Regions from separate parts of the Psychrobacillus sp. NPDC093200 genome, predicted to be linked through region 2. Evidence: predicted binding sites of a transcription regulator. Region 2 holds the regulator's gene; the other holds the start of a gene.
What was found. Region 2 encodes CtsR, which represses protease genes until heat stress. Its sites were predicted from a motif close to ATGGTCAATAAAGGTCAAACA; they were not measured.
Positions count from the first base shown of each region.

Region 1 (10,850 bases), on a different contig from region 2:
CATTTCAAAATGATGAGTCGTTAATGAATGGAACATAATAATATCGTCCATCCGATTTAACAGTTCTGGCTTGAAGTGTGCACGAAGTGCTGACATGACAAGTTCCTCGTCTGATTCTGAAACTTCTCCAGTTGTGTTAGATAAATATTGCGAGCCTATATTAGATGTCAGAATCACTACAGTATTTGTAAAGTTGACAATGCGACCTTGGCTATCCGTAATTCGACCGTCATCCATTAGCTGCAATAAAATATTCGCTACGTCCGGATGAGCCTTCTCAATTTCGTCCAACAATACAACAGAGTATGGGTTTCTTCGAACAGCCTCTGTTAGCTGACCGCCCTCCTCATATCCGATATATCCTGGAGGTGCCCCAACCAATCGGGAAACGCTATGCTTTTCCATGTATTCAGACATGTCTATTCGGATGAAATGCTCTTCAGAGTCAAACAGGTTAGCTGCCAAAGATTTAGCTAGCTCTGTTTTACCTACTCCTGTCGGTCCTAAAAATAGAAATGAGCCTATAGGTTTGTTAGGATCTTTTATGCCTGCTCGTGCTCGCCAAACAGCCTCTGTCACTAATTGAACTGCTTGCTCCTGGCCAACTACACGTTCTCCTAAAGTCTCTTTTAATCGAAGTAGTTTTTCTCTTTCTCCTTCAACAAGCTTAGTAACAGGTATCCCGGTCCACCTAGAAATAATATGTGCTATTTCATCGGCGGTCACCTCTTCACGTAGTAAGCGTGAATCATAATCGCTATTTATTTCATCCTCATAAACTTGCAACTCTTTTTCTAAAGGTGGTATTTTTCCATGACGTAGCTCCGCAGCTTTATTTAAGTCGTAATTGTTTTCAGCTTCCTCAAGTTCTCGGCGGTAACGGTCTAGCATTTCTCTCTTTTGTTGGACTACTTGAATTGATTCCTTTTCTGTTTCCCATTTTTGACGCATATCAGCTGAAGATTTCTCTAACTCCTCTAATTCATTACGAAGTTGTTCTAATCTTTTTTTGCTTGCTGCATCCTTTTCCTTCATCAAAGCTTGTTCTTCAATTTGTAGTTGCATCATTCTTCTCGTTACTTCGTCCAGCTCCTGAGGCATAGAATCTATTTCTGTTCGAATCATTGCACAAGCTTCATCTATTAAGTCAATCGCTTTGTCTGGTAGAAAGCGTTCCGTAATATAGCGGTTTGAAAGCTGTGAAGCCGCCACGATTGCCCGGTCATGAATGCGAACACCATGATGTAATTCAAATCTTTCCTTTAATCCACGCAGAATAGAAACAGTATCCTCCACAGAAGGTTCTCTCACTAATACTTGCTGAAAACGACGCTCTAATGCTGGATCTTTTTCAATATACATACGATATTCATCTAAAGTAGTAGCTCCAATACAATGAAGCTCCCCTCGAGCAAGCATTGGCTTCAGCATATTCCCGGCGTCCATTGCTCCATCCGTTTTGCCCGCTCCAACAATAGTGTGAATTTCATCAATAAATAAAATAATTTTACCTTCACTTTCTTTAATCTGTTTTAAAACCGCTTGAAGGCGTTCCTCAAATTCACCACGATATTTTGCACCTGCAATTAATGAGCTCATATCCAATTCAAAAATCTCTTTATCCTTTAATCCTTCAGGAACGTCTTTTTTTACAATACGTTGGGCAAGTCCTTCGACTATAGCTGTTTTCCCCACTCCTGGCTCGCCGATGAGAACAGGATTATTTTTTGTTTTTCTTGATAAAATTCGTATTACATTTCTTATTTCCTGATCTCTACCGATCACTGGATCCATCTTTCCGTCCTTTACAGCGTTTACTAAATTACGACCGTACGTTTCTAAAGGACTTTTTTGATCTTGTTGGTTCATTTGCATATTTAACAGCTCCGTTTCACAAAAGTTTGACCTTTATTGACTAATATAACTATATAGCTTATTAGCATATTTTGTAAAGAAATTAGCTTAATTTTTATGAAATTATGCTATTATTTAAAGGTATTAGTAAAGGCGGTGATGGGGTGGATAATAGTTTAGTATCCCCGAATATAGGCTTATTATTTAAACAATATGGCTCTATTATAAAATTGGAAAAAGATCGCTCCGTTTATGTTGAAGGTGAGCTAGCAGAAGAGATTTATCTTGTGATTAGCGGATCTATTGCTATAAATAAAGATACAGAAGGCGGCAAACTACTGACTCTGAGAATTGTAGGTCCAGACAACTGTATAGGAGAATCTGGTGTTTTTGCAGATAATGCGCATCATAGTTTTTCTGCCCATACATTAGAGACCACTCAGCTATTGATGCTTCCTAAGAATAAATTTGAAAGTTTTCTCGTGAGTTCTACAGAGCTAATGGTAGAATGGACAAAATATATACAACTCGTATACTTAAAAAATCAGACAAGATTTCGAGATTTAATGCTTCATGGAAAAAAAGGAGCACTATTTTCAACTTTAATACGTCTGGCTAATACTTATGGGGAAAAACTCCCTGATGATAGTATTAAAATAAATTTTCAGCTAACTAATCAGGAAATAGCTAATCTATGTGCTATGAGTAGAGAAGTAGTCAATCGTATGCTAAATGATTTGAAGAATGAAGGTATTGTTTCTTTTCAAAAAGGAGTTATTACCATTCACGATATAGAATTATTAAAAAGAGAAAACCAATGCGAGAGCTGTCCTCTATGTGTTTGTAGAATAGATTAGTTTTATTTTTTGATTTGACTCTAGGTGGATGATTTTCGCGGAGGAAGCGATACTATGCTCCGTTTGTGATGTTTTATGTGTCTCCCTCTCCCGCTAATTCGCCACCTAATGCTTCAATAACAGTTTGTGTATTAATCCCGCAAATAAAAAAACATTCCGCCCACATATGGACGGAATGTTTTTTATCTAATACCTAATGCAATTTTAGCGTAACGAGACATATTGTCTTTTGACCATGGCGGATTCCAAACAATGTTAACCTCGGTTTCTTTTACTTCTGGTAATTCTCCAAGCGCAGTTTTTACTTGATCGACAATCATCGGTCCCATTGGGCAACCAATAGAAGTTAGCGTCATCGTAACTGTAGCCTGTCCTTCATCTGTTAAATCTACATCATATACTAAGCCTAAATTGACAATATCAACGCCCAGCTCTGGGTCAATAACATTCTCAAGTGCAGACATCATACTATCTTTCATATCTTGATCCATACTGATAACCTCCTTACTTCTTTCATTCATCATAACAAAGAAGTAGCTTTTATGCCAAACAGTTTGCTAGCCATTCTGTAGCTCGTAGCATACCTTTTCTGGAAACAGCATGGCCAGAATTTTTTTCCTTCATAAATTCAATCTGAGACTCACCGTATTTTACAATCAAATCATCAACAAATTTCGAGGTTGGTGCAAAAGGTACTACTTCGTCCTTCGAACCGTGCCAGAAAAATAGCGGCTTGTTTGCTAACTTTTCTAGTTGGTTAGATGCATCAAATACAGACAGCGTTTCAAACATTTTTCTTTTTTCTTCTTCATTCAATGGAACTTTAAAGCCTCTTTTTTCTATTAATTCAATTTGAGCTTTTGCTAACTCTACATATCCTGGAGTACCCATCATAATTGCTGCTGTATCTATCCAAGGATACGCAGTTAAACACCCAAGAGTAGTTATGCCCCCCATAGAGGTTCCAGCAACCCCAATTTTTTGTCCATTATCATAACCACGAGTACTTAGCTCCTGCTTTAGTTTACCAAGCTCTTCTATGGAAGTTAAAACTATTTCCCAAAATCTAAGGCTTATTTCTACTTGGTCTAACTTCATATCGCGATCTCCATGTAAATGAGCGTCGGGCATAATCACTCTACAGCCTTTACTAACTAACTGGTACGCATAATGAAGATTATGTTCTTTTCCACTTTCAAATCCATGTAGGAAAAAAACTACTGGTGCATTTTTATCAAAGTTATCATTAAATATATGTAAGACAGGAATTTCTCCCCAATTTTCTAAATTAGTAATCATTTAAGTCACCCCTCATTTGTATTATTACTATTTTAACAAAGCAAATCTTTTTTTACAAAATCGCAACATTCTACATTTTGACGTTGTCTTTGGAACAAGATAAACTTTATATAGAATAGAGGGGGAATTTTCTCATGGAACGTCACTTAATTGTATTAGATTTAGATGGTACTTTGTTAACAGACGAAAAAGTAATATCGGAAAACACTAAAACTACATTATTAAAAGCTAAGAGTGAAGGTCATGAAGTTATGATTGCAACAGGCAGACCTTTTCGATCTAGTGAAATGTACTATAGAGAGCTTGGCTTGACTACACCAATAGTTAATTTTAACGGTGCCTTTGTTCATCACCCAAATAATCGTTCATGGGATATGATACACAAACCGATAAGCCTAAACGTAGTAAAAGAAGTTGTAGAAGCTGTTCAGAGCTATTCTATAAAAAATATGCTCGCTGAAGTTCTAGATGACGTATACTTACATTATCATGATGAACAAATGTTATCTGCCTTTGCACTAGGAAATCCACAAATAACAACTGGAGATTTACGTACTTTTCTTAAAGCTGATCCTACTAGTCTTCTCATACATGCTGACGAAAATTCTGTAGACCTGGTAAGGAAGCATTTACGGGATGTACATGCAGAGGTTATTGACCATCGAAGATGGGGTGCGCCATGGGATGTTATTGAAATTGTTAGGCATGGCTTAAATAAAGCTGTAGGCTTAGACCATGTTTCTAAATATTTGAATATCCCTAAGGATAGAATTATTGCATTCGGAGATGAAGACAACGATCTTGAAATGATTGAATATGCTGGAGTTGGAGTAGCTATGGGAAATGCGATTTCACCGCTTCAAAACATAGCCAATGAAATTACTTCCACAAATAATGAAGATGGTATTGCAGAGTTCTTAAAAGAAAGATTAAAATTGAATTAACAAATTCACAATTTTTAGGAGGGTTAAAATGAAATTATTTGCTGACAGTGCTTGTGATTTGCCTAAGTCATTTTTTGAGTTAAGCCAAGTTGAACTAGCACCTCTTCGTGTTCATGTTGGTAATAAAGAATATGAAGATATTAATGATATAGAATCTACAGAGGTGTATGCGGCTATTCGTAGAGGTGAACAGCCTAAAACCTCTCAGGCTTCTCCAGAGCACTTCCTTCGAATTTTTGAGGAGTTAGCTAAATCAGGCGATGAGGGACTATACATAGCTTTCTCTTCTGAACTATCTGGCACATACTCTACGGCTGTCATGATGAAGGAACAACTATTAGAAACCTATCCCGATTTAAAACTAACGATAATCGACTCCAAATGTGCTTCACTTGGATATGGTCTTCTTGTGAAGGAAGCAGTTAAATTAAAAGAAGAAGGTCTTGATTTAGCATCTATAGAAGATAAAATTAGAAGAAATGCTAAGAATATGGAGCATTTGTTTACGGTAGATGACTTAGATTATTTGGCACGTGGTGGTCGAGTATCGAAAGCAAGTGCTTTTATTGGTGGACTTTTAAATATTAAACCAATTCTTCATGTAGAAGATGGCAAACTTGTACCAATCGAGAAAATACGCGGTACAAAAAAAGTGATGAAACGTATTATTGAATTAATCGAGGAACGTGGGGGAAATCTTGCAGGTCAAGTAGTTGCCATTAGCCATGCCGAAGTAGAAGAAAGAGCTAATGAGCTCAAACAAATGATACAAGAACGCTTTCAACCAGAAGATGTAGAGATTCATCTGATAGGGTCAACTATCGGAGCACATACTGGACCTGGAGCAATCTCTGTGTTCTTTTTAAATAAAGAAGCTTAAAAGTTTAAAAGACATTTCTATTAATAGATTTGTCTTTTTTATTTGTAAGGATATTTTACACCTCTTAGCACATAATAAGTTGGACTTATGTCGACATTTGCTGAAATGGAGTGAAATAATGGGTATTTTATCTGGAAATCAAAAAGAACAGCCTTTACATTGTGGTGAAGTGTTTGCTATTTGGACCAATCTAACAACAAACCAAGGTTTAATCGCAGCTCACCAAACTTTTTATAACCACACTGGAGATACCGAATTAAAGAAAATCATTGAAGACTCTGTTGAAGACATGAAAGAAGAAAATAAACAATTAGAAAAGATTTTGAAAGAAAATGGGATTGGACTACCTCCTGCTCCACCTGAACGACCAGTAGCAAATTTAGAGGACATCCCTACAGGTGCTAGATTCAATGATCCTGAAATTGCTGCCGCTTTAGCTATTGATGGCGCTGCTGGTTTGGTAGCATGCAGTAAAGCAATGGGTATTTCCACAAGAGAAGACATCGGCATGATGTATGGTCAATTTCATATGAAAAAGGCGCAATTAGGTGCTAAATTATTGAGATTGAGCAAGGAAAAGGGCTGGTTAATCCTCCCTCCTCTTCATCCAGAGCCTAAATGATTTTAAAGGGACGTGACTATCACGTCCCTTTAATCTTTTCATCAGAATATCAAATGTTGAGTTGTAGGAATAAGTTCTATAGATGATGACAAATTCTCTTATTCGAATTCTCAGCTCATACTTGAAACAAAAAATTCGAAGTCCTTCAAATTAATTAAATCCTTAATAAAAAAACTATCTCTTAGCTATAAGCCAAGAGATAGTCATTATTTTCATTTCGCTTTTTTACGATCGTCATCTCTTCTTCTTTGTTTTCCTTTTTTCCAAACTACTACTAGGAAAACAATGAATAATAGGTATGAGATTCCCATAGCAACAATATAGGCTGTGTTTAGACCTTTTCGTTCTGTTACTTGGAAGACTTCTACTATTTCACGGTCAATAACTAAACGGTAAGATCCATTATCTGAAGGCCTAACGATATCTGATTCAAAAAGCCCCTTAAGCTCTTTATCTTCTCCAACAATATCGCTAGAAAGATCAATTCGCTGTGTGGCGCTTGTATTATTGATTACAATAATAAAGGTTTCATCATTTGAAGAACGTTTATAAACAACATAACCGTTTTCATTTTTTAATAGTTCTGTATCTCCTGAGCGTATGGTATCTGATTTTGCTCGAATAGAGTTAATATCTTTAATATATTCAATGAGTTCCTCATCTACTCGAAAGTTCATGATTTGATGACTTTCTTCTGGAATTTGTCCATTCATCGCAATCTCTGTACCATACGTCATATAAGGCACTCCCGGTAAAGTCAGCATTGTCCCAATTGCTGTACGAATACGAGTTGGTGGAAACATGTTTTCCAATGCACTATGATAAGTAAATCTTTCAGACGTTAAACTATCAATCATCAATAAATCATTGAAATCTGTAGCGCCAATTACCTCAGAAGGATAATCTGTATTTTTAAAAGCATCCCTAAAATCAATCATTCGCTGTTCTGAATAATTGACATCAAAGTCTGCCTCACTCTCTTCTAATGCAATAATGTACATTGGGTCACGCACTTCTTTTAATGCTTCTATTAATTCATTTAAAAAATCAGTAGGAGCCCCTTCAAGTTCTGATAGCTTAACACCATCAAATTTATATTTTGTAGCAAACTCAACAATACTTTCCTTTAAGGCTGCTTGTACTTCTTCATTTTTCAAGTCTAAAGTCAGTTTTCCATTGTCAGTCGAAGTTATCCAGTCTTGTTTATCTGCTTCTGAAGCCCAAGCATGGTTAGCACTGTAATTATTCAATGGGAATTCAATCATTAATTTCATTTCTTTATCGTGCGTAGTCTTAATAAGCTTTTCAAACTCTTCAGAAGTCCCAAATTGCTTTTCTACTTCATTAAAATTTAAAACTGCCTTTCCATCATAGGATTCAGTGGAAAAAACCGGACCAATCGAGATAATAGTAAATCCCATGTCTCTTATATGATCCATCTTATCTATTATTCCTATAAAATCTCCCCCCGCAAAAGCAAGGTGGTCTTTAATATCTACATTGTAGTCGTTAGCTACGGTACTGTTAAAGTATCGGTCAACATATAAGTCATAAATACTTTCATTATGTATAGATGAACCTGTTTCCGCTTGAGCGCTATATGCTGTCGTTATCCATAGACTACTAATAAGTAATATAGAAACAAGCCATTTTTTAAGTTTCAAGGTAATCCTCCTCTACATCGGGTTAACATATAAAATCATCTTGTCTATTTATACCCAAAAAAACAAGACTTATCACCGTTAATTTTAACAAAGCTACGTTTTAATCGCTATGTTTTATACTGAAATAGCTAAAAAATATAAAAGTATTCGTCCAAACTGTGTCTTAAAAAGAACTCCCATTTAGTGATTGTAAATTTAACACTAAGCACAATGTATTAACTCTGAAGGTTCATTATAAAATATTTGGTGGGTTGAGTGAGCAAGATAAGACATTACACTCGACCGGCTTATCGTTCTCCACCGCAGAAAGCGTCCTTCTAAAGCAGAAATCAACTATACTATATTCTGTAGAACAAGATACTTTTTTAAAAACAACCTATATTATTAATTTTCAAGCTCAATTTTTACAAATAAAAAAGGCTCTCAAGATGAGAGCCTTTTGTTTGTTACGCTAAGAAATTGATACCCATTGGTAGCTTAAATCCTAGGAATAACGTGATAAGGAAAAATACAAACACTAGCACAAGGAAGGTTGTATAAGGTTTTCCTTTTGTCTTTTTAACTAATGTCATTTCCATCATTCCGATTACTAGAAGGCCTGCTATAAACTTCAAGCCATAAAGCATACCTTCACCAAAGTCCATTCCTTTCATGAATAGAGCAACTCCGGTAATGATGATTAGTAAATAGTCTAAACGCAAAATCATGTGAACTACCTTCGGGTTAGCCATTGCTAAAGCAACCAAAAATAGGATTAGGGCTACTACCCAAGTTGTTATGTGTAAGTGCGTGCTTGCTAAGAAATCCATTGTTTCACCTCAACGTTAATTTTAATATATCTCTAATATACCACTTCTAAACTACCATTACTCAAATTTGTTTACAAGCGTTCCGATTCCTTCAATGGAAACTTTCACAATATCGCCAGATTTCAAAAATTTTGGAGGGTTAAATCCTTTTCCAACCCCTGCAGGAGTTCCTGTTAGAATGACATCCCCTGGCTCAAGTGTCACTACTTTAGAAATTTCACATATAATATTCTCTACAGAATATATCATGTCTGATGTTACGCCGTTTTGACGGATTTCATCATTCACTTTAGTCACAATTGTTAAGTCCTGTGGATTTGGAATTTCATCCTTTGTAACCACGTAAGGACCCATTGGACATGAACAATCTAAGCTTTTTCCAAGGAAAAATTGCTGATGTTTCTTTTGTAGGTCACGAGCTGTAATATCATTTGCAATAGTATATCCAAATACATAATCGTAAGCTAATTTAGTAGGAATGTTCTTCCCTTCCTTACCAATAATGATTGCTAGCTCTCCTTCATAATCTAATGAGGAAGTTAGCTCCGCATGAACTGGTAATGTTTGTTCGTCAGCAGCAATGGAAGTTGGAGCCTTAGTGAATACTACGAAATCCTCTGCTACTCCACCCATTTCCTTTGCATGGTCGGCATAGTTTTTACCAATAGCCATCACATTTTTAGGAGTACGAGGTATAGGTGATAACCATTCAATTTCCGTAAATGAGCGTTTAAAACGATTAGGATCCTCTTCTTTTAAAGCTGTCTCGACTAAAACTCGAATCTGTTCAATAAAATCCATCCCGAAACTGACACCTTGGACAATAGTAGCTGGAAAGTTCGGTAACACTTGTAGTTCTTCTTGAATGGAAAGAACATCCCATACTGCCTCTTCCTTTTTCACTTTTGGTCCAAAATAAATTTTGTCGTTTACTCGGTATGACAATAGCTTCATCCATAAACACTCCTCTAAAGAAATTTGAATCTATTAGTATAGTCTATTACAAATAACCTTTATTTTCATCTTTTTCGAATTAAATTTTTGAATAAGTCAGTTTTCTCCACAATGCTTCCACAGGCCCTTGTTTAAATTTAAGGAACCAAATTTCTGCAAATATAACTTGAATTACATAAATACCTACTGCCATCCATGTACCTGTAGCCACATCTACTTGACCATATAATCCGAAGCCGTAGCTATAGAAAATAGTCGTTGCAATAATAGATTGCATTAGATAAATCGTCATCGACATTCTTCCTGCTTTTCCGATTGGCGAAAGTAATTTCCCAATAATAGGTATTGTACTGATTAAAGCAATAATCCCTCCGTATGCAATTGCCTGAAGTGGTCCGCCAAACGTATCCTGTACTGTCATTGTAAACAAGTCATCGCCTTTACTAAACGGAAGCCACTTAATAGCTGTACCTGCTGCCATTGTTATCAATATGGTGATAATCCAGAAAAGCTTTAGCTCTCTTGCTCGTTCGATTAACTTCAGCTTTGCTGCAGCCGCTCCCACCATCAAAAGTGGAAGAATTGTACATATAATTAGCACTATATTTAATCCGTACCCTTGCATATAAAGCCAGTCAGTAATTCTTTGGCTAGATACATCAAACCAAGAGCCTTGGGAAAATGCGACGATGGAATTCTCTACTTCTTGAATTCCTGTATAAAGAGTAGCTTCCTCTGGAGCCGCTTTTACTAAAAAGTATAAAAGCCCACTCAACAAGCCATTTGGTATTAAAAATAATAATGCGCTGATTAAAAACAACCAAATCGGCTTCAATTTCATCAGTACAATTAACAACAATCCTGCTAGGGCATAAGTTATTAATATATCACCAGACCAAATAAGAAAAGCATGAATACATCCGATTCCTAGCAATATTAACAGCCTTCTAACTGCTAGTCGGTTAAA
Region 1 covers NZ_JBNNVC010000001.1:1,040,866-1,051,715, reverse strand. The annotation lists gene ACQKNZ_RS05095 (ATP-dependent Clp protease ATP-binding subunit) at 1-1,875, opposite strand, end outside; gene ACQKNZ_RS05090 (Crp/Fnr family transcriptional regulator) at 1,980-2,711, shown strand; gene ACQKNZ_RS05085 (metal-sulfur cluster assembly factor) at 2,894-3,202, opposite strand; gene ACQKNZ_RS05080 (prolyl oligopeptidase family serine peptidase) at 3,252-4,010, opposite strand; gene ACQKNZ_RS05075 (Cof-type HAD-IIB family hydrolase) at 4,145-4,954, shown strand; gene ACQKNZ_RS05070 (DegV family protein) at 4,983-5,834, shown strand; gene ACQKNZ_RS05065 (DUF3231 family protein) at 5,953-6,456, shown strand; gene ACQKNZ_RS05060 (alpha-amylase family glycosyl hydrolase) at 6,669-8,120, opposite strand; gene ACQKNZ_RS05055 (DUF1516 family protein) at 8,567-8,929, opposite strand; gene ACQKNZ_RS05050 (fumarylacetoacetate hydrolase family protein) at 8,987-9,883, opposite strand; gene ACQKNZ_RS05045 (DUF418 domain-containing protein) at 9,963-10,850, opposite strand, start outside.
Region 1: a site for CtsR is predicted at 1,899-1,919, ahead of ACQKNZ_RS05095 (ATP-dependent Clp protease ATP-binding subunit). Genes of this name have one in related genera too.

Region 2 (10,850 bases):
AGGAGTACAAGTAACTCAAATTCTTGCAATGCTGGACTTTGAATTTCCGAAATACATTATATTTGCCAATACAAATTTAAGTCAATTTATCGGAACAAATACACCGCTAATAGAAAGCATGACCTTAAGTTTTTCTATTATAATAATTGTCGTGTATCTGTTAATATTCCTAGTAACAAGCTACTGGTCATTTACAAAACGTGATGTAACGGCGTAATTGCCTATTGCATATTTCAAAAACTTGTAGTATTCTGAATTTAACTTAAGGAAAGGAGTGAGGCATTATGGCTATTGTATATAACACAAAACGAATCAGTAAGTTCATGATGTCCCACTCTGTAATTTTCTAAATGTAGGCTGAATAGGTATTGGTTTGATTGTAAACAGACAATCGAGCTTATTTCTCCATACTTTTTGAAATTTCTTTACTAATGATCGGGAAACCATGATTGCTGATTCGTGCAATCATGGTTTTTTTGTTGCCCAGTATTTCGCCGAATAAAAAATGGCGATTAAAATATTTTTAGGGAAAATTAGGAGGAAATTTAAATTGAATTTAATCGAAAAGTATGGATGGAATAGTAAATGGGAAGAAAAGATGACGAGCAAAGGATTAGTAGGCCGAGTTTTACTCGAGCATAAACATTTATATCGAGTAGTCACAAATGATGGAGAGTGGCTATGCTCCCTTTCAGGTAAGTTTAAATTTGACAACAATCGAGAAGCTTTTCCGGCAGTAGGAGATTGGGTTGTTTTAGAGCAAATGCCAGGAGAAGAGAAAGGGATTATTCAACAGGTTTTACCGAGACAATCGCAATTCTCAAGAAAAGTGGCTGGTACAACTATGGAAATTCAATTGGTTGCAGTGAATGTAGATTATGTGTTTTTAGTGATGTCACTCAACCAAGACTTCAATGTTAGAAGGTTAGAGCGTTACTTACTCGCAGCTTGGGATTCGGGGGCGACACCAGTAGTTGTTCTAACGAAAAAAGATGCTTGTGAGCAATTGGATTATTATATCAATGAAGTCGAATCTATTGCATTTGGCGTCGAAATCTTTGCTGTTTCTAGTGTTACAGGAGAAGGAATAGAAGACTTGGCCGCTCTTCTTGGCGAAGGGAAGACAGGTGCATTACTTGGCTCTTCAGGTGTAGGTAAATCCTCCTTGATAAATGCTCTATCAGGAGAAGAAGTGATGGCGGTTAGTGACATTCGAGAGGATGATAGTAAGGGGCGTCACACAACAACTCATAGAGAGCTTTCTTTGTTACCTGGAGGAGGGCTATTGATAGATACACCAGGGATGAGAGAATTTCAGCTATGGGATTCAAGCGAGGGGATTAGCAACAGCTTCCAAGATATAGAAGAGCTTGCAATGCAGTGTCGATTTAGAGACTGTCAGCATAAAAAAGAGCCTGGCTGTACGATTCAGGAGGCTATTCGTTCTGGTGTGCTAAAAGAGGATCGTTATAGGAGCTATGTAAAATTATTACGTGAACTAGCCCATATGGAACGTAAAAACGACTTGGCTGCACAAAAAACAGAGCGAGATAAATGGAAGCAATTATCTAAAGCCCAAAAAAACAATAAAAAAAGAAAAGTTTAAAGAGGTACTCAATGATTTTATTACTTGATCATCACAATCAATCTGTAGCAGAAGAAATGCTTGAAGTACAGCTTCCGGCTTATCGAAAGGAAGCGGAGATTATCGGTTTTGATGGCATTCCGCAGCTTAAGGAAACTACAGAGGATATTAAAGCTTCTAAAGAAATTTATATAGGAAAGTATGAAAAGGAACAACTGCTTGGTTTTATTTCATATGAAATTAATGGAGATGAAATGGATATCTGTAGGCTAATTGTCCACCCTAATCATTTCAGGAAGGGAATAGCTACTGAGCTGTTAAAATACGTATTGGACCTCGCTCCTGATAGTGTAAGTGTTATAGTAACTACTGGTGCAAAAAATAAACCGGCGCTTACTTTGTACGAAAGACACAACTTTTCCAAAATAAAGGACATTGAAGTAGAGCCTAATTTTTTTATTACACAACTCAAATACAATTCACAAATATAAGAATATAAGTTTCCATTTTGATACAACCTAAAACTACTGACAATAAATGTTGGTAGTTTTTTTGTTGTTTTTATGTTAGGCATATCAATTGCACATACAAAAATTTCGCTATATAATATAGTCAAATATAGTCAAAGTCAGTTTTAATGAGAAGAGGTGAGAGAAGATGAGAAATATATCTGACATTATTGAAGGTTATTTGAAGTCAATTATCGAAGAAGAAAGTAGAGGGCAGATTGAAATAAAGAGAAGTGAAATCGCTGAAAAATTTCACTGTGTCCCCTCGCAAATAAATTATGTTATAAACACTCGATTTACACAGGACCGTGGTTATTTGGTGGAAAGTAAGCGAGGTGGTGGTGGGTATATTCGAATCCTCCGCGTTCGGGCCCATACAAAAGCTGAATTGATTGAGCATATAATACAAAGTCTGGAAGCCGGGGCGTCTGAGTCCGCGACAGAAGATATTGTATTTAGATTATTGGATGAAGAAGTGATAACTAAGCGAGAAGCAAAAATTATTTTAGCAGCCTTAGCCAGAACGACTTTAGCCATCCCACTGCCTGCAAGAGACGATCTAAGAGCACGAATACTTTGTGCGATGCTATTAACGTTAAAATATGAAAAAAGTGAAAAATGAACGGGGTGTTGAAAAGTGATTTGTGAAAATTGTAAGCAAAGACCGGCCAAAGTGACGGTTACACAGGTGCATAACGGAGAACACTTTGAACGACATTATTGTGAGGTTTGTGCAAATAGCCTACACCCGTTTTATGTTGAATATAAACAAGACCCATTATCTCTCCATCAGCTTCTATCTAATTGGTTTAACCACGCGGATCAGCAGATGGTTCAACAAAAACAACAGAAAACACTTGAATGTAATGAATGTGGCTGGTCTATTGAGAGGTTCTTAGAGGAAGGTAAGTTTGGATGCGCTTCTTGTTATGAAAGCTTTCGTCCTCATTTACCCCAAGTTTTAAAACGTCTGCATAATGGCAATACGACACATATTGGAAAAGCACCAGGGGTACTTGGTGAAAAAATAGCTTTAAAGAAAAGAATTGAAGCAATACGTACACAAATGAAGGATGCTGTCGAGCATGAACAATTTGAGGATGCCGCTAAGCTGAGAGATGAAGTAAAAGAACTAGAAAAACAGCTTGTCGAAGGAGGTGGCGACCACTATGTCGGTTGATAACTTTTTAGATAATTCCAGATCTAGTTGGATGGAAGGGGAAGGAGAGCATTCTGACATTGTGATGAGCACAAGGATCCGATTGGCTAGAAATCTGAATGGATTTCGCTTCCCTCTTGCATTTACAGAGGACGAAGCGCATAAAATTGACCAATCTGTTTCAGCCACTTTGTTGGATGCTGCTGATGAAGCATTGCAAATGAAATTTTCCTCCATTCAGATAAAAGATGTATCTGAGCTCGGACGCCAAGTGTTAGTAGAAAAGCATTTGATCAGTCCCAAATTGGCAAATTCTCCGAATACAGGCTCCGTCCTTTTATCGGAGGATGAATCTGTTAGTCTCATGGTAAATGAAGAGGACCATATTAGGATTCAGTGCCTTTTTCCAGGCCTCCAAATTGAAGAGGCTTATAAACGGGCAGATAATATAGATAGCTTATTGGAAAAAGAATTACCTTACGCATTCGATGAACAGTTTGGATATTTAACAAGTTGCCCTACTAATACGGGCACTGGACTTAGGGCATCAGTTATGATGCATTTACCTGCATTAACGAAAACAAAACAAATGAATCGAATAGTAACCATTATTTCTCGACTTGGAATGGTAGTAAGAGGGATATATGGAGAGGGTAGTGAAGCGCTCGGCAATGTTTATCAGGTATCAAATCAAACGACACTTGGTAAGACTGAGGAGGATATACTTGCTGATCTTCAAAGCATTACGGAACAAATTATTCAAAAAGAAAGAGAAGCACGAGATGCACTATTAAAGCATTCTCCCAATACACTAGAGGATCGTCTTTATCGTTCGTTAGGAACCTTATCCTATGCTCGTCTTATGACAACGGAGGAGGCAGCAAGATGCCTATCCGATGTACGCTTAGGGATAGATATTGGACTTATTCAAGATGTGGATATGTCTATCTTAAATGAATGTATGGTTTTTATGCAGCCAGGATTTTTACAAAAGTATGCTGGTACAACTTTAAATGCTTCGGAGCGTGATATGTTTCGAGCTAAGCTGTTAAGGGAACGTTTGCAAAAAGGAGAAAAAGAGAAAACAAAAGGAGAGGAACCTGCATGATGTTTAATCGATTTACGCAAAGATCGCAAAAAGTTTTACAATTAGCTCAAGAAGAGGCTATTCGCTTAAAGCACGAATCTATAGGAACAGAACATATATTACTTGGACTTATTCGAGAGGGCAGTGGTATTGCGGCAAAAGCTTTAGAAGCAATTGAAGTAGATCCAAAAGTAATAGAAGCAGGTATTGAGGAGCTAGTTGGAACTGGGGCAGAGGAAGTCGGCCCTATTGTTCACTATACGCCTCGCGCTAAGAAAGTGATTGAACTTTCAGTGGATGAGTCTAGAAAGCTTGGTCATTCTTATATTGGAACAGAGCATTTACTTCTCGCGTTAATCCGTGAAGGAGAAGGTGTAGCTGCAAGAGTGTTAAACAATGCAGGTGTAAGCTTAAACAAAGCGCGCCAGCAGGTACTTCAATTATTAGGAAGCTCCGATCAATCTCATAGTAATAGCAATTCCAATGGGGTCGCTCCAGCTAGCACGCCTACGTTAGACGGGTTAGCAAGGGATTTAACTCAAATTGCAAGAGAAGGTACGCTAGATCCAGTCATCGGCCGTAGCAAGGAAATTACACGCGTTATAGAAATTTTGGCTCGTCGTACGAAAAACAATCCAGTTCTTATAGGAGAACCAGGTGTTGGTAAAACTGCAATTGCAGAAGGTCTTGCTCAACAAATTGTACAAAATGAGGTACCGGAAATATTAAGAGATAAACGTGTTATGACTTTAGACATGGGTACGGTTGTTGCTGGTACTAAATATCGTGGAGAATTCGAAGACCGCTTGAAAAAAGTAATGGATGAAATTCGCCAAGCAGGGAATGTCATTCTATTCATCGACGAACTTCATACATTAATTGGTGCTGGTGGAGCAGAAGGTGCGATCGATGCCTCTAATATTTTGAAGCCTGCTCTAGCTCGTGGAGAGATTCAATGTATCGGTGCAACTACTTTAGATGAGTATCGCAAATATATTGAAAAAGATGCTGCACTGGAACGTCGCTTCCAGCCGATTCAAGTTGACGAGCCTTCTGCTGAAGAAGCGATACAAATTATCTATGGATTACGTGACCGCTATGAAGCGCATCACCGAGTGAAAATTACAGATGAGGCAGTAGAAGCAGCTGTTAAAATGTCAGACCGTTACATTTCAGACCGTTTCTTGCCTGATAAAGCGATAGACTTAATCGATGAGGCTGGTTCTAAGGTACGACTTCGTTCCTATACAACTCCTCCTAATTTAAAAGAATTAGAAGCTAAGTTAGAAGCTGTTCGTTCTGAGAAAAATGCAGCTGTTCAAAGCCAGGAATTTGAAAAAGCAGCATCTTTCCGTGATAAAGAACAGAAGATAAAAGATAAATTAGAAACAATGAAAAACACTTGGAAAGAAAAACAAGGCAAAGAAGAATCAGAAGTTACTGTAGAGGATATTGCCTCTGTTGTCTCTATGTGGACGGGAATCCCTGTTTCCAAGCTTGCTCAAACAGAATCTGAGAAATTATTAAAACTAGAAGACAAATTACATGAACGAGTTATAGGTCAAAAAGAAGCTGTAGATGCTATTTCTCGTGCTATCCGTCGTGCTCGCGCAGGGCTAAAAGATCCTAAGCGTCCAATCGGTTCGTTTATCTTCTTAGGTCCTACAGGAGTAGGTAAAACAGAACTAGCTCGCGCATTGGCAGAGGTAATGTTCGGGGACGAGGATGCAATGATTCGAGTAGACATGTCTGAGTACATGGAAAAACACTCTACTTCTCGTTTAGTAGGTTCACCTCCTGGATATGTAGGTTTCGATGATGGTGGTCAATTAACGGAAAAAGTTCGTCGCAAGCCGTATTCGGTTATTCTTTTAGATGAAATCGAAAAAGCACATCCAGATGTCTTCAACATCCTTCTACAAGTATTAGAAGATGGTCGTTTAACAGATTCTAAAGGACGTACGGTGGACTTCCGTAATACAGTAGTAATTATGACGTCAAATGTTGGAGCTGACGCACTTAAATACAATAAGCATGTAGGATTTAATCTACAAGAGGCTGGAAAAACGGATTACAAAGATATGAAAGGTAAAATGCTTGAAGAATTGAAAAAAGCATTCCGCCCAGAATTCTTAAACCGTTTGGATGAAATGATTGTGTTCCACTCATTAGAAAAAGAACACTTAAAACAAATAGTGACATTAATGACAGAACAGCTAGCGAAGCGTCTAAAAGAACAAGGAATAGAGCTAGTGCTTACGGAAGCTGCCCAAGACAAAATTACTACCGAAGGTTACGATCCAACATACGGAGCACGTCCGTTGCGCCGTGCATTACAAAAACATGTGGAGGATCGCCTTTCAGAGGAATTGTTGAAAGGGGAAGTTTTAACGGGTCAGCGTGTAGTATTTGATGTAGAAAATGACGAATTTGTTGTTCGTACAACAGAACCTGTCACAGAAAGTTAATAATATAGGCATTCCGAGATTACCGGAATGCCTTTTTTACAGGTTAAGAAAGTTTATGATTTTTGTGTAAAGTATTTGTCTAGCTCCAGCACCTAGCCACTAGAGGTCAAATGGAAAAAAGCTGCTCATCCGCTTTTCTCCATTTTGTTGTCGTGGCAGACATAGGCGCTTGTGCTTTTCTTAATAGGAGGTTCATATGGCTAAAAAGAAAACAAAATTTATGTGTAACTCTTGCGGCTACGAGGCTGCCAAATGGATGGGTAGATGTCCGGGGTGTGGAGAATGGAACACTATGGTGGAAGAGGTAGAGGTAGTCTCTAAGGGACCTAGACATTCCTTTCAGCATTCGTCTGGAGTCACTCAAAAAGCAACCCCAATCATATCCATTGAAACAGTCGAGGAACCACGTGTACAAACTGATTTAGTAGAATTGAATCGTGTATTAGGCGGAGGAATTGTGCCAGGCTCCCTAGTTTTAATTGGGGGAGATCCAGGTATAGGTAAATCAACGCTTCTTTTACAAGTTTCTGCTCTTCTTGCGAATAAAGGGGAAAGAGTACTCTATATATCAGGAGAAGAATCAATCCGCCAGACAAAACTCCGAGCGGAACGTTTAGGAGTCACTTCAAATGAACTTTATATTTATTCGGAAACCAATTTAGAGCTGATCAATGAAACGATTGAACAAGTAAGCCCACGGTTTGTAATAGTGGATTCTATCCAAACGGTTCATCATCCAGAGGTAACAAGTGCCCCAGGAAGTGTATCCCAAGTGCGTGAAAGTACAGCTGAGCTAATGCGGATTGCGAAAACTAAAAATATTGCCATTTTCTTGGTGGGACATGTAACTAAGGAAGGCCAAATTGCTGGTCCAAGAATACTCGAGCATATGGTAGATACTGTTTTATACTTTGAGGGAGAACGTCATCATAATCATCGCATATTGCGATCACAAAAAAATAGATTTGGTTCTACCAATGAGATTGCTATTTTTGAGATGGTGCAACAGGGTTTAAGGGAAGTACTTAACCCATCTGAATTATTTTTACAGGAGCGTTCCCAGGGAGCGGCTGGATCTGCCATTGTTGCCTCAATGGAAGGGACAAGACCGATTTTAGTAGAGATTCAAGCGCTTGTGACACAATCGAGCTTTAATTATCCAAAAAGGATGGCCACAGGGATTGATCAAAATCGAATTTCTTTATTAATGGCCGTGCTAGAAAAACGCATGGGACTGCTACTTCAAACGCAGGATGCCTACATAAAAGTTGCCGGTGGAGTAAAATTAGACGAACCTGCCATCGATTTAGCCGTCCTAGTAAGTATCGTATCTAGTTTTAGAGATACGGGTGCTGCTCCAACCGACTGTTTTATAGGTGAGGTAGGATTAACAGGAGAAGTAAGAAGAGTATCTAGGATTGAACAAAGAGTGCAAGAGGCAGCTAAGCTAGGCTTTAAACGAGCAATTATCCCTGCATCTAATATGGGGGGCTGGGATTATCCGAAGGGTCTGCAGGTTATTGGAGTAGAGTCTGTAAACCAGGTGATGAAAGAAGCCTTTTCATAAAAAGAAATAAGATGTTGCGGGGGAATAAAGTATTCAAGTTTAACTCTTGTTTTAACTGGGTGTACTCATAGATTTAAAAGTAACAGATAGGTAATCCTTTGCTTTGGTTGTACACGTTAGAGTGTCAATCTGACATTTTCATGTTAGTTTAGCGGGCAAGGGATAACCTTCTTCCTTGCGACTTATTAGACGTATAGGGAAAACAGGAAGTATAATAAAATTTAAATGGAGGTGGAAAATTTGTTAAAGTGGATTATCCAAATTGCTTTTGTATTGATAGGTGGAACATTAGGGTTGCTATTCTTACCGCACTTATATGAACTAATCAATTTATCCGACAACCCTTTGATTAATAATTTATATGTTTCCGTAATAATCGGAGCAATCATGCTGTATGTGGCTGCCCTATTTTTAACAGATTACTTAATACATTTTATCAAATGGATGGAAGAAAGGCTTTTAAAGGCCCCAATCGGAGATTTGTTATTTGGGACACTAGGGATGGTAATCGGGTTAGTGGTAGCTTTCTTCCTTGGCTCGGCTGTATCAACTATTGAGCTACCAGTCATTCGTTCGGTTGCCCCTGTTCTCTTAACCATTATTTTAGGATATCTAGGTTTCCAGGTAGGATACAAAAAGAGAGACGAATTGCTACACGTGTTCACCCCGTCCTCTAAACTACCTTCTTTGAAGAAAAAAACAGCTGAGGAGGAAGCCAAGGAACTTCCGTTGGGTACCTATAAGCTGCTAGACACGAGTGTCATTATTGATGGAAGAATAGCAGATATATCGGAAACGGGCTTTATGGAAGGTGTGCTAGTAGTTCCTCAATTTGTTTTAACGGAGCTTCAGCATATCGCAGATTCTTCTGATACGTTAAAAAGAACAAGAGGACGAAGAGGTCTAGATGTTTTAAACAAATTGAAGGATGAAAGAAGCACTGCGGTTTTAATAGTGGAGGAAGACTTTGATGATGTTCAAGAGGTCGACTTAAAGCTAATGCGTCTAGCCAAAAAAATGGGTGGCGTAGTAGTAACCAATGATTTTAATTTAAACAAAGTATGTGAATTGCATCAAGTGCGGGTATTGAATATTAATGACTTAGCTAATGCTGTCAAACCCGTAGTTATTCCCGGGGAAATAATGCATGTTGTTGTGATTAAAGATGGAAAAGAGCATAATCAAGGTGTAGCTTATTTAGATGATGGCACGATGATTGTAGTTGAAGGTGGTAAAGCGTTCATCGGACAAGCGATTAATGTGGAAGTGACAAGTGTCCTTCAAACATCGGCAGGACGAATGATCTTTGCGAAACCACAGGAAACGAAATAAGTAGTAAGGGGTGTTTCCTTTTAGGAGCATACCCTTTTTCTTTGTAACGGAGGAGGAAAACGAAATGGCTTACACAGTAATCTTACCAGCTGCGGGAAGTGGCAAAAGAATGGGAGCAGAGCATAACAAGCTTTTTATAGAATTAAAAAATATACCTGTACTAATACATACCCTCCGCGTATTTGAACGAGATCCCCAATGTGCTCATATTGTTTTAGCGGTAAAAAAAGATGAACAATCATATATAGAGCAGCTTCTTCTGCAATATTCTATTCAAAAGGTTGCGGCAATAACTGAAGGAGGAGCAGAAAGGCAGCACAGTGTGTATGCAGGCTTGAAGGCAAGTCCCTCTAAAGAAGTTGTGTTAGTACATGACGCTGCTAGACCTTTCATCCATCAAGACGTTATCCATCGTCTAGTACAGGCCGCAGAAAAATTTGGAGCCGCTGTAGCAGCAGTTCGTGCCAAAGATACGATGAAAAAAGTTCAAAATGGTATAATACAGGAAACGGTTGAACGAGAGAGCCTATGGATCATCCAGACTCCACAGGCTTTTCAATATAACATATTGGAAAAAGCCGAAAGAATGGCAGAGCTAGAGTCCTTTTTAGGAACAGACGAGGCCATGTTGGTAGAAAGACAAGGTGAAAAGGTTCACATCGTGGAGAGCACCTATGATAACGTAAAGGTTACCACTCAAGAGGATCTCCTTTTTGGAGAAGTAATTTTAAATAAACGAAAGCAGGAGGAACAATAAATTGTTAAGAATTGGACAAGGCTTTGACGTACATGAATTTGCAGACAATCGCCCATTAATAATAGGAGGAATCACGATACCCTATGAAAGAGGGCTAATTGGTCACTCGGATGCGGATGTATTGCTTCATACAATTACAGATGCAGCGCTAGGAGCTATTGGAGAGGGAGATATTGGCAGACATTTCCCTGACACCGATCCCGATTTTAAAGATGCAGATTCCGCTAAATTACTCGAGCATATATGGAAGCTAGTAGATGCGCGAGGCTACAAGCTTGGAAATGTAGATTGCACTATTATTGCTCAGAAGCCTAAAATGGCTCCTTACATTGAGGAAATCCGCGCCAAAGTTGCAGAGCTTTTGCAAGCTGATGTGTCACAAGTCA
Region 2 covers NZ_JBNNVC010000005.1:55,475-66,324, reverse strand. The annotation lists gene ACQKNZ_RS17140 (ABC transporter permease) at 1-217, shown strand, start outside; gene rsgA (ribosome small subunit-dependent GTPase A) at 599-1,606, shown strand; gene ACQKNZ_RS17130 (GNAT family N-acetyltransferase) at 1,618-2,076, shown strand; gene ACQKNZ_RS17125 (CtsR family transcriptional regulator) at 2,243-2,716, shown strand; gene ACQKNZ_RS17120 (UvrB/UvrC motif-containing protein) at 2,732-3,274, shown strand; gene ACQKNZ_RS17115 (protein arginine kinase) at 3,264-4,361, shown strand; gene ACQKNZ_RS17110 (ATP-dependent Clp protease ATP-binding subunit) at 4,358-6,808, shown strand; gene radA (DNA repair protein RadA) at 7,005-8,375, shown strand; gene ACQKNZ_RS17100 (PIN/TRAM domain-containing protein) at 8,616-9,707, shown strand; gene ispD (2-C-methyl-D-erythritol 4-phosphate cytidylyltransferase) at 9,772-10,464, shown strand; gene ispF (2-C-methyl-D-erythritol 2,4-cyclodiphosphate synthase) at 10,466-10,850, shown strand, end outside.